2 regions of the Zhongshania borealis genome follow, and region 2 is predicted to be linked to the other one. Evidence: predicted binding sites of a transcription regulator. Region 2 holds the regulator's gene; the other holds the start of a gene.
The links. The regulator FliA, encoded in region 2, starts transcription of late flagellar genes. The targets are predictions, from matches to a motif close to TAAAGTTATNNNNNNNNCGGCCGATANCC.

Region 1: flgM (flagellar biosynthesis anti-sigma factor FlgM) is a predicted target of FliA. The motif match lies at 4,837-4,865, and genes of this name have one in related genera.

Annotation. Positions count from the first base shown of each region.
Region 1 covers NZ_BAABDM010000001.1:134,835-142,284, reverse strand. Annotated here, with positions in the region: gene flgG (flagellar basal-body rod protein FlgG) at 1-167, opposite strand, end outside; gene ABD836_RS00705 (flagellar basal body rod protein FlgF) at 181-924, opposite strand; gene flgE (flagellar hook protein FlgE) at 963-2,180, opposite strand; gene ABD836_RS00695 (flagellar hook assembly protein FlgD) at 2,238-2,903, opposite strand; gene flgC (flagellar basal body rod protein FlgC) at 2,915-3,316, opposite strand; gene flgB (flagellar basal body rod protein FlgB) at 3,320-3,736, opposite strand; gene flgA (flagellar basal body P-ring formation chaperone FlgA) at 4,064-4,792, shown strand; gene flgM (flagellar biosynthesis anti-sigma factor FlgM) at 4,897-5,196, shown strand; gene ABD836_RS00670 (flagella synthesis protein FlgN) at 5,198-5,614, shown strand; gene ABD836_RS00665 (GNAT family N-acetyltransferase) at 5,630-6,235, opposite strand; gene zwf (glucose-6-phosphate dehydrogenase) at 6,461-7,450, shown strand, end outside.
Region 2 covers NZ_BAABDM010000001.1:1,321,115-1,328,564, reverse strand. Annotated here, with positions in the region: gene flhB (flagellar biosynthesis protein FlhB) at 1-681, shown strand, start outside; gene ABD836_RS06235 (hypothetical protein) at 806-994, shown strand; gene flhA (flagellar biosynthesis protein FlhA) at 936-3,050, shown strand; gene flhF (flagellar biosynthesis GTPase FlhF) at 3,075-4,469, shown strand; gene ABD836_RS06220 (MinD/ParA family protein) at 4,587-5,426, shown strand; gene ABD836_RS06215 (RNA polymerase sigma factor FliA) at 5,423-6,154, shown strand; gene ABD836_RS06210 (DUF2802 domain-containing protein) at 6,173-6,613, shown strand; gene leuA (2-isopropylmalate synthase) at 6,672-7,450, opposite strand, start outside.

The DNA.
Region 1 (7,450 bases), 1.2 Mb from region 2:
GTTTGGCCGCCGACTTGACGCATGTTTTGATAGAGCAAGTCTTCAAAAGACGCTCGGTCGCGTTTAAAACCAGTGGTGTTTGCGTTTGCAAGGTTGTTACTTACGACTTGCATCCGGGTTTGTTGGGCATCGAGACCGGTTTTAGCGACCCAAAGTGATGAATTCATAAATAACTCCTCATTATTCCATGCGCATTAAGCGGCTGCCGGTTTCTGCAACCGTTTCGGCAGTGCTCATTGTCTTGACTTGCATTTCAAATTGTCGCGCCAGTGAAATCATAGTGACCATGGCGTCGACGCTATTCACGTTTGATGCTTCTAGATTGCCAGAGCTAATGCGTATATCTGCAGACGTTGGCGCAACGCCACCGTCGCGCATGCGCATCAAACCGTCTTCGCCCTTTTGCAACTGATTTGGCGCGGCATCGACCAAGCGAATTCGGTCAACTGTTGCCAGCGATTCAGCGCCCTGACCTAGCGGCACAATGGAGACTGTTCCGTCTTCACCAATCATCAAGCTTTCGTGTTCGGGTATTGCCACTGGGCCACCGTCACCCATTACCGGCTGACCGGCGCCATTGAGCAGCATGCCGTCGCTGGTAATATGAAAATCACCACGGCGGCTATACGCTTCGCTACCGTCTGGGGCGGTGACCACAAACCAGCCTTTGTCACCGCGAATGGCAACGTCTAGCTGACGGCCAGTGGCCATAATCGAGCCCACTGAAAAGTCAGAGGTTTCGCCCTGATAGACCGAGTTATAACGCGTGGCCATGCCTGGACCTTCAACCTGCTGAGACAAGACATTCTGAAAATCGCCACGAAAACCCGCCGTGCTCACGTTCGCCAAATTGTTGGCGTTGGTGGTTTGGGCCAGCTGCGTATTCTTTGCCGCTGTCATGCCGAGATACAGTAATCTGTCCATAAAAACTCCCGATTAATGGCGACCGAGGCCGCCCTCAATTAACGGATATTGATAATTGCTTGGGTAACTTGGTCAGCGGTCGAAATCATCTGGGCGTTGGCCTGGAAATTCCGCTGGGCGGTTATCATCTCGACCAATTGTTCGGTGAGATCAACGTTCGAACTTTCTAGCGCGCCAGACTGCAGCAAACCAAAGTTAGATGTGCCCCCTTCGCCAATACGTGGGCTACCAGAGGCAAACGTCTCGGCCCAAGATGTATCGCCCTGCTGCTGCAAACCATTGGGGTTAGTGAAAATCGCCATAGCGACTTTACCCAACTGCGTCGCCTGACCGTTGGTATAGCGGGCGGAAACCACGCCAGATGAATCGACCTCAATGCCGGTTAAACGGCCGGTGGTAAAACCGTCTTGCTGAAGACTGTTCACACCGAAGTCAGCGCCATACTGCGTGCTAGAGGTAAAGTCGAATGACAAGTTCATGTCGGCAGAGCCAGTACCGGGATCAAAAGCCGGGTACGTAATTTGACCACTCGCCGGCGTTTGCAAGACACCGGCACTGGTAAAGCTCAAGGTGTTGGCTGTGCCCACGGCAACATCGTCAACATAAAGCGACTGATTCCAGGTGTTAGCTACCGCGTCCTTGGCAAAATACATGGTGGCGGTATGCTGGGTACCTAATGAGTCATACACTGTTAACGAGGTGGCGTGGTTATAACTGCTCGGGATGCTGGGATCGAGCGGTGTAATAGTGGGCGCCGTGGCGTTCGCGGGCAAATTAACACCAATTTCGGCAAGAGAGGTTTCCTGAGGAGCATTCTCATTCACTTCAAGCTGAAGATCAGTGAGTGAACCGGTCGAGAAATCACCGTTACCAGTTGGTTCAAAAACTTGCAAACGCTCTAAACTGTTGTTCACTACATAGCCGTCTGCATCGACGCTAAATGCACCCGAGCGGGTATAGGTCACACCGCTTGAGCCCTGCAGGGTAAAAAAGCCCTCGCCGCTCACGGCCAAATCAAGATTATTACCGGTAAAGTCGACATTGCCCTGGGAGAACTGCTGGGTAATCGCATTCACGCGCACCCCTGAACCCGGCGTTGTTTTCGCAACATCATTATTCGACGTTGCATAAACATCGGCAAAGGCAGTTCTAGAGCCCTTAAAGCCAGTGGTGTTGACGTTGGCAATATTGTGAGCAGTCACATCCAAATGCGATTGCGCTGCGTTTAAGCCACTAAGTGCGGTACTAAAGCTCATAATATAACTCCTGCAAAGGAAATAGTTTTGTCATTGTCTGAATAGCGCAATCGCAACTCAGCTAATCTCTTTAATGTCTGACAGACTCACGCTACCCATGCCCTGCACCTGAACCTGCGGACTACCGCCGCTTACCGGTACACTCACGCTAAGTACTTGGCTGCGCATTTCGGTGCTTAAGGCTTCTACGTTATTGCCATTTAAATAATTCGCTCGGATTTCGTAATTGCCTGGTGGTAAACGCTCGCCGTTCAAACCGATACCATTCCATTCAAAATTAGTGGTGCCTGCCGCTTGCGGACCCATTGGCACTTTGGCAATTACCTCGCCAGTGGGCGCCATAATTTCAATATCTAAGGCGGTGGTACTGGTGGCCAGATTAACTTGGCCTTGCACGCTGCCACTGCTCTGCAGGGATGCAACGCTCGACTCCACCAAAACGTCTTTACCAATCAACGCAGAAGAGTCCAAAAGCTGAGCGGAATACAAGGAGCCAGTCAGGGTACTGAGATTTTCATTCATCTCGCTGATGCCACTAACCGAGGTTAGCTGCGCCATTTGGCTAATAAATTCGGTGTTGTCCGTTGGTTTAAACGGGTCCTGAGATTTAAGCTGTTGCAGCATTAAGGTCATAAAATCGTCTTGATCTAATGACGAGGCATCTTTTTTTGCGGTGCTAGCAGCGTTTTGTAACTGCAATTGTTCAAGTGTGCGAATTTCCATTACTCAGACTCCTACTGCTGGCCAAGCTGCAGAGTGCGCAGCATCAGGGTTTTGGTGGTTGAGAAAACTTCGGCGTTATTCTGAAAAGAGCGCGACGCCGACATCATATTGGCCATCTCTTCCATGGTGTTTACGTTTGAGCCGTAGATATATCCGTCGATGTCTGCCTGCGGATGACCAGGCTCATAACGTTTCATAATTGGCGCATTACTTTCTACTACGCCAGATACCGCCACCCCCGCCACTTCGCGCTGTTGATCTAAAACAGTCGAGAACACAGTTTGCCGCGAACGGTAGGCCTCCGCCTCGCTGCCCGCCACCGATTCAGAGTTGGCCATATTGCTAGCCACGGTATTGAGCCGCATCATTTGCGCGTTCATCGCTGACGCGGCAATATCCAATGGATTAGCCATGATTTATCGACCTCCCTGCAGAATCGATTTAAGTCCGCTTAGGCGGTTACCTAAAAACTGTAATGTGGCTTGATAACGCATTGCGTTATCGGCAAATTCGGCTTGTTCAATATGCGTTTCTACTGTGTTGCCATCCAGCGATGGCTGGTAAGGCTGGCGAAACTTTAGCGACGCTGATAAGGCATCGGCGGCGCCATCGGCGCGGCGTTGATGGCCGGCGTTGGTCACCTTAAGCGACAGCATCGGCTGGTCACCGGCAGCGGCCGAATTGGATAAGGCCGTGCGGAAATCAATATCTTGAGCCTTGTAGCCAGGGGTATCGGCGTTAGCAATATTCGCGGCCAAGACTTCATTGCGCTTCTGCCGCAAAAACAGTGCTTGCTCGTGTATGCCTAGGGCTTTATCAAAATTAATCGCCATTTTCTTTCCGTGTTGCTAAAGTTATGCGCTTCGCTGCCGTTAAACGGATTAAGCAAGGAATCTCTGCTTTTCACCGCGTTTGCAATGGATCAACGCAAAGGCCGTGCCACATAATTTTATTGTTGTTTTTCAATACCTTAACAACCCATCCCAGCCCAGCCGCCAAAATAACGGCAAGACCTTGCCGCTAATCGGCAAAATTCCGGCAGGCCTTATCCGCTTTTCCATCATAAGCATGTAGTTTTAGCCTCGGCGCATTTACTTATAGGCTGGCACAGGCATTGCAGAGATTGGCTTACCGACAAATCTTTGACGTGAGCAATTGTTATGAGTCGACTTTCCGCCGCAAACAAAAAAGCCGCTCTGAGCCACACCCTTGTGCTCGGCGCCGCGCTTTGCCTGTTTAGCTGCGCAAGCGCCGCGTCATCAGAGAGTCACAGTCGAATTGCGGCTACCGCCGAAGCCTATATTGCTTCTCGCCACCCTTGGCAGCAGCTGAGCACCAAGATTACTGTTCAAAATCTTGACCCCCGTACACAGCTCAGTCGATGCCCAGCAAAGCTCGAGGCCTTTTTGTCCAACGGCGCGCGAATCAAACGCCGCACTACCGTCGGCGTGCGCTGCACTGCCGGCGCTAAGCCCTGGAAGATTTATTTACCGGTCACCGTAGAAGCCTTCGCTAAAGTCATGGTTACCAAGCATCCGATTGCCCCCGGCAGCACAATTACCGCTAGGGATGTCAGTTGGGGAAAACGTGATATCACCACCCTCGGTTACGGTTATTTACAATCATTAGGGGATCAAGGCGGCTACCAAAGCCGACGCAGCATTGCCCAAGGCGCAGTCCTCACCCCGAATATGGTCTCCGCGAGTAGCATTATTAATAAGGGGCAACGGGTTCAGCTGACCAGCAACGACGGCCCGGTCAGTGTCAGTATGATGGGAATTGCCCTGCAAGACGGAGCATTAGGCAAGCGAATTTTGGTTAAAAACCTGAATTCTGGCAAGCGTTTAGAGGGCGTGGTTGCTTCAGATAACCAAGTGCTCCTAAATTAGCACCACTGTGCTCTATGCTACTTAGGATAAATGACAATTCGTGCTAAAGTTTTAGAAGATAGTGCCGATATAACAGGCGAACGCTATTTAAAGAGGATGTAACAATGGTTGACCGTATCGATGGCTCATCGCTGAGTCAGGCCCGCAAGCTAGACAGTGGGCGTACCGGTGCCAGCAAATCAGAAGGCGCCGAAGCCAGTACCGCAGCTGCCAGCACCGCGAAAGCGTCAACAGTGGATACCCCACTGCTTGAGCGCACCCGCGATCAGGTAAATAGCAGCGACGGCATAGACCGCCAAAAGGTTGAAGCGATTAAAACCGCTATTCGCAATGGCGAATTTAATATCGACGCCAATAAAGTGGCGGCCGCGCTAGTCAATATGGAAGCCCTAACAGGCAGCTAATATGAACGATGAGCTGAGCGAAGTACTACAAAGTATTCACAGCGAAGCCCTGCGCTTAGAAACGCTGCTGGCCGACGAAGCGCTTATTTTAAAAGAGGCCAGAGAGCCAGAGCGCCTGGAAGCACTCGCGCAGCAAAAAATGGATTTAGTGCAAAACCTTGAATTGCTAGAATTGCGCCGCAGTCAGCTGCTCAGCAGTGGCAATATTCAAGACGAAGCGCTTTGGCAAGAAGCCTTAGGCGTACTTAGTCGCTGCCAAGACATGAACAATCAGTCTGGAGCCAGCATTAGCACCCAAGCCCGCTACGGCAAACGCGCACTAGATATCCTTGGCGCAACGAACAATGAGGTCCCGCTCTACAGTCCCGGCGGCGAGACCAATAGCACTCTTGGCGGCCAACGCCTTGGCAAAGCGTAAACGCCAAGCCATTCCCTAACCCTCAGCTAATAAAGACTTTTCCATATAAAGGTGGTTATCCAATACACCGTTATAGGTTTTATTACGCTTCACAATGTTAAAGCCCATCTGTTGATACAAGCGCAAAGCGCCAACATTCAATTCTGCAACATCTAAACTCAGTACCGAATATCCCAATGTTTGGGCTCGCGCAGCCATGAAGTTAATAAGCTTTGCGGCAATGCCTTTGCCTCGCCAATCTGGGTCTACGACGATATGACATAAGTAATAACAACCTTTGCGAGGTGGTTTAACCAAGCGCAGCTCAAATAACAGGCCTTTTAAAATTCCCCGCCAGCCATACTGGCTAAATATCGCCTTGGCATTCCCTATAAAGGTCGCATCGTGACTTGGTTTGTCGAATCCGCCGATGGTCGCGATCACCCTCCCGCCATCTTCATATACAAAGTGGTGGCGATGGCTGAACATAGTGGCTGTTTTGGCAAATTCAGTGGCTAAGAAGTCGCTAATATGGGGACCATGCGCCTGATTAAATATATGTTCAAAGGCCACCGGTCCAGACAAAAACACCAATGCAGTGGCCGCTGCACTGTCAGCACTCTGCGCCGCTCTTATGCTCATGTATTCACCCTCGAATTTTTATTTCACCATAGCCAATTTGGCTTTATATACCATACTTCATATGTGCACTCGGGTGATTCGGCTTATCGGCGGTATGCATGACCATGAAAAAGCACTATGCTGAAATTCGAGATATTCTGCACAATAGTTTTTAGCCCAGCCGTATTCAACCTGCCACTTATTAAACAGCGTAACTTAAGCTATAAACAATTAAAGAGTGTAGCAATGACCAATAGCCAATCTGCACAACTTGTTATTTTCGGCGGCACCGGCGACCTCGCCCTGCGTAAACTGCAGCCCGCACTGTATAAATTACAGCGCGAAGGCTTTTTAAATAATGTCTGTTCTATTATTGCATTGGGTCGCGCTGACCGCAGTAGCGAAGACTACCGCGAGCTGGTAAAAACCAAAATGCGCGAATTTCTGCCCGCGCATTTTTGGGACGATCAACACTGGCATAAGTTTGCCGCCAAACTCAGCTACGTCAGCTTAGACGTAAATACTCTCAAAGACTATCACCAGTTGAGCGAGGCGATTCACGACCACGCCGACGCGACCACTGTTTTTTATTTAGCCACCGCGTCAACTCTATACAATAGTATTTGCCGCAATTTACACAGTATCGGCATTGTGAATGAGCACTCGCGGGTCGTTTTAGAAAAGCCCCTCGGTCACGATTTAAAGAGCTGCACGGACATCAATCACGAAGTACTGCAGGTCTTTCCTGAAAAAAACATTTTCCGCATAGATCATTACCTCGGTAAAGAAACTGTGCAAAATTTATTGGTGCTCCGCTTTGGTAACGCACTTTTCGGACCGCTGTGGAACAGTCAGTATATTGATAATATTCAAATCACCGTGGCCGAAGATATTGGCGTTGAGGGACGCGGTGATTTTTACGCCAAAACCGGCGCCCTGCGCGACATGGTACAAAACCACCTGTTACAACTGCTGTGCTTAGTTGCTATGGAGCCTCCCGCCAATCTTCGCGCCGACACCATTCGCGACGAAAAAGTTAAAGTGCTGCAAGCTCTGCGGCCAATAACAGCCAGCAATGTGAAAGCCAAAACCGTGCGCGGCCAGTATGGCGCAGGTGCGGTGAACTCGGCGCCGGTTGCCGCCTTCCTTGATGAAACCGGCTTTGAAGACAGCGAAAGCACCGAGACCTTTGTCGCCTTGCAAGCCGACGTGCACAACTGGCGTTGGGAAGGCACA
Region 2 (7,450 bases):
AAAATGGCGTTCATCGGTTCAGCGGCGGTATTTTTATTGTCGGGGCTGGCGAATGATATTCTTGGTTTAGGGCTTCAGGAGCCCAAAGAAGCGATTAAAAATAGTGCCTCTTTGCTTGTTTGGTTCTTTTTTATTGTGAGCTTACCTTTGCTTGCAATCGCTGCGATCGATGTACCCTGGCAGTTGTGGAATTACCACAAGGAATTGCGTATGACTCGTCAAGAAGTGCGCGACGAACACAAAGAATCGGATGGGCGTCCAGAGGTAAAAGCCAAGCTGCGCGAAATGCAGCAAGCCGCAGCCAATAGCCGGATGATGGAAAAAGTCCCTACTGCAGACGTTATTATCACTAACCCGACCCATTTCGCCGTGGCCTTGAAATACGATGAGGCACGAATGGCTGCACCGACCTTGCTGGCAAAAGGCGCTGACAATATCGCTGCAAAAATCCGCGAATTGGCCAATGAGCATGATGTCCCCATTGTGGAGTCACCCCGTTTGGCGCGAGCAGTTTTCGCCAGCACCGACCTTGATGCAGAAATTCCCGGTGGTTTGTATTTAGCTGTGGCGCAAATTTTGACCTACGTTTACCAGCTGCGTAGTTGGGAAACTTTGGGTGGAGATTACCCCGAACCACCTGAGCCAGAAGTTGATGATGCGTATTTGAAGGATTTGCTCTGAGTTAATCCCTGAATAAGGCGGAGTGCGGGGGGGATTGGCATCATAAGCCCTGCGCTGAATGCGTGACGGGAGACGGAAGACGCTAAATCAAAAGCAAGGCTTCGCGAATGCGGAAATCTCGCTTATGCGTCTCCCGTCTCCCATTAAGCATGCTGCTCCACAGCAAGTTGGCCCTGTTGTTGCAATTACTCTCGGTAACGACGAAATTTTGGCGCTTTTGCGCGCCGAAAAATCCATCTTAGAAGAGAGTGGGTATGGCAGCAGCAACACAGACAATAGCAACGAACGGCTGGATGGAAAAGGTCGCCAGTAGTGGCGTCGGCGTGTTGGTCATGCTCATTGCGTGCTTGGGGATGTTGGTTATCCCGATGCCGCCGTTTCTTCTGGATTTGCTGTTTACCTTCAATATTGCCTTGTCGCTGATCATTATTTTGGCGGTTATTTACGTCGAACGACCCATCGATTTCTCGGTTTTCCCCACGGTATTGCTGTTGGCTACCTTGCTGCGCTTGTCTTTGAATGTGGCTTCAACTCGCGTGGTATTGCTTGAGGGACATACCGGTCCTGGCGCCGCGGGTAAGGTTATTGAGTCCTTTGGCGAGTTTGTTATCGGCGGCAATTACGTTGTTGGTATCGTGGTGTTCATTATCTTGGTTGTCATTAACTTTGTGGTGGTGACCAAGGGTGCAGGCCGGGTATCTGAAGTAACTGCTCGATTCACCTTGGACGCCATGCCCGGCAAGCAAATGGCGATCGACTCTGATTTGAATGCAGGTCTACTGAATCAGGAAGAGGCCAGCCGTCGTCGCGAAGAAGTGCGTACCGAGGCCGATTTCTACGGTTCGATGGACGGTGCCAGTAAGTTTGTGCGCGGTGACGCGGTCGCCGGCATCATGATTTTGTTTATCAACGTCATTGGTGGTTTGGGCGTGGGCATGAGCCAGCATGGATTGAGCTTTGATCAGGCCATGCATAATTACACTTTGTTGACGATAGGTGACGGTTTGGTGGCGCAGCTGCCATCGTTGCTGTTGTCGACGGCGGTGGCGATTATCGTTACCCGTATCTCTCGTCCCCAGAATATGGGCGAGCAGATGGCAAGTCAGATGTTCGCCAACCCAAATGTGCTGTATCTCTCTGCTACCCTGCTGGGCTTAATCGGGATTATTCCCGGCATGCCAAATTTGGTGTTTTTGATGTTAGCAGCGGCCTGTGGCGGCAGCGGTTGGTGGTTGCAGCACAAGAAAAAGACCTCGCATGAACTTGTTGCAGCCGAAGAGTCGAGTGAAGACGTGGCCACCGCACCACGTGAACCCAGTGAGTTGAGCTGGGACGAAGTGACGCACATGGATGTCGTTAGCCTTGAGGTTGGCTACCGCCTTATCCCCTTGGTTGATCGCAATCAGGGTGGTGAATTAATTGGCCGAATTACCGGCGTGCGCAAGAAGCTTTCTAAGGATTTAGGTTTTCTGATCCAGCCGGTGCATATCCGCGATAATTTGGAGTTATCTCCTGGTAGTTACCGCATTCAGTTGCTGGGCGACACGATCGCCCAAGGCGATATTCAGGTCGGCAAAGACTTGGCAATTAATCCCGGTGGCGCGCAACCAGGCCTGCGCGGTGCTACCACGAAAGATCCCGCCTTTGGTATGGACGCAATCTGGATTGACTCTAGCCAGCGAGACCAGGCGCAAACCATGGGTTATACGGTGGTTGATCCCTGTACTGTAATCGCCACGCACCTGAGCCAAGTGATCAAGCAGCACGCTCATGAGCTATTGGGTCACGAGGAAGTTCAGCAGCTCTTAGATCGTTTAGCGAAAACGGATCCACGCTTGGTGGAGAACGTGGTGCCCAAACAATTGCCTCTCAGTATTGTGGTTAGGGTTCTGCAAAATCTGCTTAAAGAGGGGGTTTCTATACGCAGCATACGTATGATCGCCGAAAGTTTGGCGGAGCAAGCGCCGCGTAGCAAAAATCCTGACGAATTATTGGAGGGGGTGCGGGTTGCTTTGGGTCGAATGATTGTTCAGGAAATCAATGGCTTAGATGACGAATTACCAGTTTCCGCACTCGACGCTGATCTGGAACAGTTGTTGCAAGATATGCTTAGAGGCAGTTCTGGCGCGGTCGGTTTGGAGCCTGGAATTGCAGAGCGACTACAAAATGAATTGGCCGATTTTAGTCATCGTCAGGAATTATCTGGTCAACCTGCGGTAGTGCTGGTGTCACCGTCAATACGGGCATGGTTGTCGCGCTTTACTCGGCGCAGCGTGCCTGGCTTATCGGTGTTGTCATATAACGAAGTACCCGATAGTAAGCAGGTGCGTTTACTATCTACCATTGGTCAGCAAGCGCGATTAGCTTAAGGCGCGAGCTGTAGGAGAATGAGTATGCAAGTTAAGAAATATCGTGCTGCCGACAGCCAGCAAGCCATGCGCTTAGTGCGGGCTGCTCACGGCCCCGATGCGGTGATTCTGGATTTTCATACTATTGATGGTGGTGTCGAGGTGGTGGTTAGCCTCGACGACAGCGCTGAGCCAGTTGGTGCGCAGGCGGAAATCGCAGTGACGGAATCTGCGGCGCAGCAAATGGCCAGACAAATTACACAACAGTTTTCGCCGGCTTCAGCGCCACGCCGTGAACGCACGGCTTTAGATGCACTGTTAGACCGGCAGAAGAAAAATGCTGAAGCGGCGGCGGAGCTCGCCAGTGAACGCCAAAATCTTGGCGTTAGTGACAATACACGCGCAGTAGGTCAGTTAACACAAACACCGGTGCAGGGCCAAAGTCCGCAGCTAGCGTGGTCGCAGCAAGACGAAATGCTAACGCTCAAGCAAGAACTGTCCTCAATGAAATCGATGCTAATGGATCAGCTCAAGGGTCACAACTGGCAGCAGGCGAGTTTTAAAGCGCCGGAACAGCTAGAGCTGAATACCTTTTTAGCAAGTTTAGATCTCGATCCTAGCTTGGGGCGGCGTCTCAGTGCCGAGATACCCAGTGACGAGAGTGAATCGCTGCAGCGTGAAATGCTCAAAATGTTGCTTATTAAACAATTGCCGGTTATGACGCCGCCGACCTCAGGTGCGGTTTGTCTTGTTGGCCCACAGGGCGCGGGGAAAACCACCACTATTGCAAAGATTGCCGCCCAGCATGTACTGAATCACGGCCGCGATGGTATTGCTATACTGACAACCGATGTAGCTAGAGTCGGGGCTCAAGAGCAATTGCGGGCCTATGGCCGAATTTTACAGATACCGGTGCACACTGCGGTCGACCTAGAAGAAGCGGTGAAAACCTACCGTATCTTACGTAAGAAGAAACTGGTACTAATCGATACCGCTGGTATGTCTTTTCGAGATAGTCGTGGCATTAGCGAATTGCAGCAATTAACGGCGGCGATGCAGGATGTGCAGGTGTTTATTACGGTGCCAGCCGACGCGGAGGCCTATGTCCAGAGTGAGATTATTGACGCCTATGCGCCACTGGCGCCCCAAGGGGCGGTTGTAACACGCATCGACGAAGCCATGCGCTTGGGCGGAGTGATCTCCAATTTAATCCAGCATCGTTTGCCTGTGGCATGGTGTGCTAACGGCCCTAAAGTACCGCAAAATCTGTCTGCTGCAGATGCTGCTAAACTGGTGAATATGGCAGTGCGCATGGCCCGTGCATTTGAACTTAAGCGTGGGCCAGAAATTGCTCCTCAGCCAGCGGTGACGCAGGCTGCACAGCAGACTATGGCGCCGCCACCAGCGAAGGTAAGCGGCGGCCTGAATATACGAGTGTGACTGGGCTGAAGTTCGGGTGGAGATTTCCAGATTGAGTGCGTGCATATGCGTAGAGCATTTTTGGGCGCCTGAGCCTAGAATATGCTGCGAAGTTGATTAACGGAGAATGATAACTAGATGAGCGCAGTAAAAGTAATAGCAGTAAGCAGCGGCAAAGGCGGGGTGGGTAAAACCAATGTCTCGGTTAATCTTGCTTGCCAGCTGGCACGGCGTGGTCGTCGTGTACTGTTGATGGACGCTGATCTTGGCTTGGCGAACGTAGATATCATGCTGGGCTTACGACCAAAATGGAATTTGTCTCATGTATTGGATGGAAAGTGCGCGATACAAGATATTCTCGTTCCCGGGCCGGTGGGAATCACCATTATTCCAGCCGCGTCGGGCGTCCAAAAAATGGCGGACTTGGGCACCGATCAACACGCAGCAATTGTGCGCTCGCTCAGTGAATTAAAAGACGATTACGACGTTTTAATTGTTGATACGGCTGCAGGCATCTCCGACAGCGTGGTGACCTTTTGCCGGGCCAGTCAGTATGTAATGGTTGTGGTAACGGATGAACTCACTTCCATGGCTGACGCTTATGCATTGATTAAAGTAATGAACCGCGATGCGGGAATTCGTCGTTTTAAAGTGCTTCGTAATATGGTCGACAGTCACGACCAAGCGCGTGATGGTTTTGAGCGGCTCAATGAAGTCGCTCAGCGCTTTTTAGATGTAAGTCTAGAATTTGCCGGTTTTATCCCCCGCGACCCTTATTTGATCAAAGCCGATTCGCGGCAAATGGCCGTAAGTGATTTGTACCCTGGGGCTGAATCGTCGCTGGCGTTCCGCAAGTTGGCAGAAACGGTTGATAAGTGGGAAGGGCCATCTGGCCCAAGTGGCAATATTGAATTCTTTGTTGACCGCATGTTTAGCGCCGACAGCGCAGAAAACACAGCTGCCGGAGTCGAAATGTGAACGGTCACGCCGCTTACCTTGATGTGCAAAACGGCAGCCGCGAAGAGCTGGTGAGTCGACATGCGCCTTTGGTCAAGCGAATTGCCTATCATTTGGTGAGTCGTTTGCCGGCCAGCGTTGAGGTAGACGATTTAATTCAAGCGGGCATGATCGGTCTCCTTGAAGCGGGCAGCAATTATCAAGCGGATAAAGGTGCTAGTTTTGAAACCTACGCCAGTATTCGAATTCGTGGTGCGATGATCGATCAAATGCGGCAGAGTGGTTGGGCACCGCGCTCGGTCACCCGGCAGCTTCGTGAAGTATCCGAAGCAGTGCGGCGCACTGAGTCGCGTTTGGGCCGTGAAGCAGGTAGTGCTGATATCGCCGCCGAAATGGGGGTTTCCCTCTCCGAATATCACGAGCTATTGCGTGATACTAGTTCAGTGCGCTTATTTAGCTTAGAGCAATTGGGTGATGGCGAGCAGGAGCCAGCCGATATTGGCGGTGGTGATGATCGCTACGCCCCCTTAGAAAATGTATTGGAAGATGATTTTCAACACGCTCTAGCGAGTCACATTAACAGCTTGCCAGAGCGAGAAAAGTTGGTCATGGCCCTTTATTACGACAGCGGCTTAAACCTCAAAGAAGTTGGCGAGGTGATGGAAGTCAGTGAATCGCGGGTATGTCAGATTCACAGTCAGGCGATTGTGCGCTTAAAAAGTCGACTGACTGATTGGACGGCGAGCTAAGCGTGCGGAGTAAATACTATGGAGACTAGTAATCAGTTACCGTCGCTCATTGGCAATTGGTTTAATAGCCTAGGCGAGGCATCACTGCTGGGTTTATTGCTCAGCGTTGTTGGCGTAGGGCTATTATTATTCGCACTAAAGTCGCGACGTGCACACCAAGAAGACGGCCCACATATCCCAACTGCCGACGAAAAAATTGCCTTGCTCGAGAAAAAAATTGAACAACAGAATTCCGCAATGAGCTTGCTAGGTGAGCGAGTTACTGCCTTAGAAGAATATTTAGAAATGATTGGTATACGCCAAGAACGCCAAAACACTGATAAAAAAGATGTCCGCTTTTACCAGCAGGCGATTGGTCTAGCGGACCAAGGTCTCAGCGCCGAAGAGCTAGCTCAGCGCTGTGGTATCTCTAGCTCTGAAGCCGACTTGATTACCATGTTGTACCAAAAAGCGAATTAAGTTTTTGGCGTCTGGCGCAGGGTGTCCGACGCCAAACGTCAGACACCCGACACAATTTCTATCCCACCTTCCTGACTTGCACCACCGCCTGACTGGCTGCGCTCAGTACCGCTTGCAATGACGCTGTGATTACATCGCGGTGCATGGCTACGCCGATGTAGCGCTGGTTGTTGATCGACAGGTGAACATAGGCTATAGCTTGTGAGGCGGTGCCGGTTGCTAGTGCGTGTTCGCGGTAGTCGAGTATTTCAACTTTATCGCCAAACTCCTGTTGCCAGGCATTAACGAGGGCGCTTATGGCGCCGTCACCATGGCCTTGTAGGCTAATTTCTTCATCGTTGTGATGGAAACTGAGGCTGAGTTGATCTTGGCCTTGGTTTTCGGCGTTGTTTTGGCTGATCGTAAAATTGCTCAGTTCGGTACGTCGCGCCGCCTGCAGATAGTGTTCGTCAAACAGCGTCCAAATTTGTGCGGCGCTCACTTCACCGGCAATTTCTTCGGCCTTGGCTTGCACCGCGCGGCTCGCATCAATTTGCAGCCAGCGGGGCAGTTGCAGGCCGTAATCGTTTTCCAGTACCCAGCTCACGCCGCCTTTGCCTGACTGGCTGTTAATGCGAATTACCGCTTCGTAGCTGCGCCCGAGGTCAGCCGGGTCTATTGGTAGATAAGCAACCTGCCAATGCTCATCCTCGCCCTGCTTAGCTAAGCACTTACGAATCGCGTCCTGGTGACTACCAGAAAAAGCAGTAAACACGAATTCGCCTGCATAGGGGTGGCGTGGGTGCAGTGGTATTGCCGTGCAGTGTTCAACAACGGCAATAATTTCGTCCATATCGG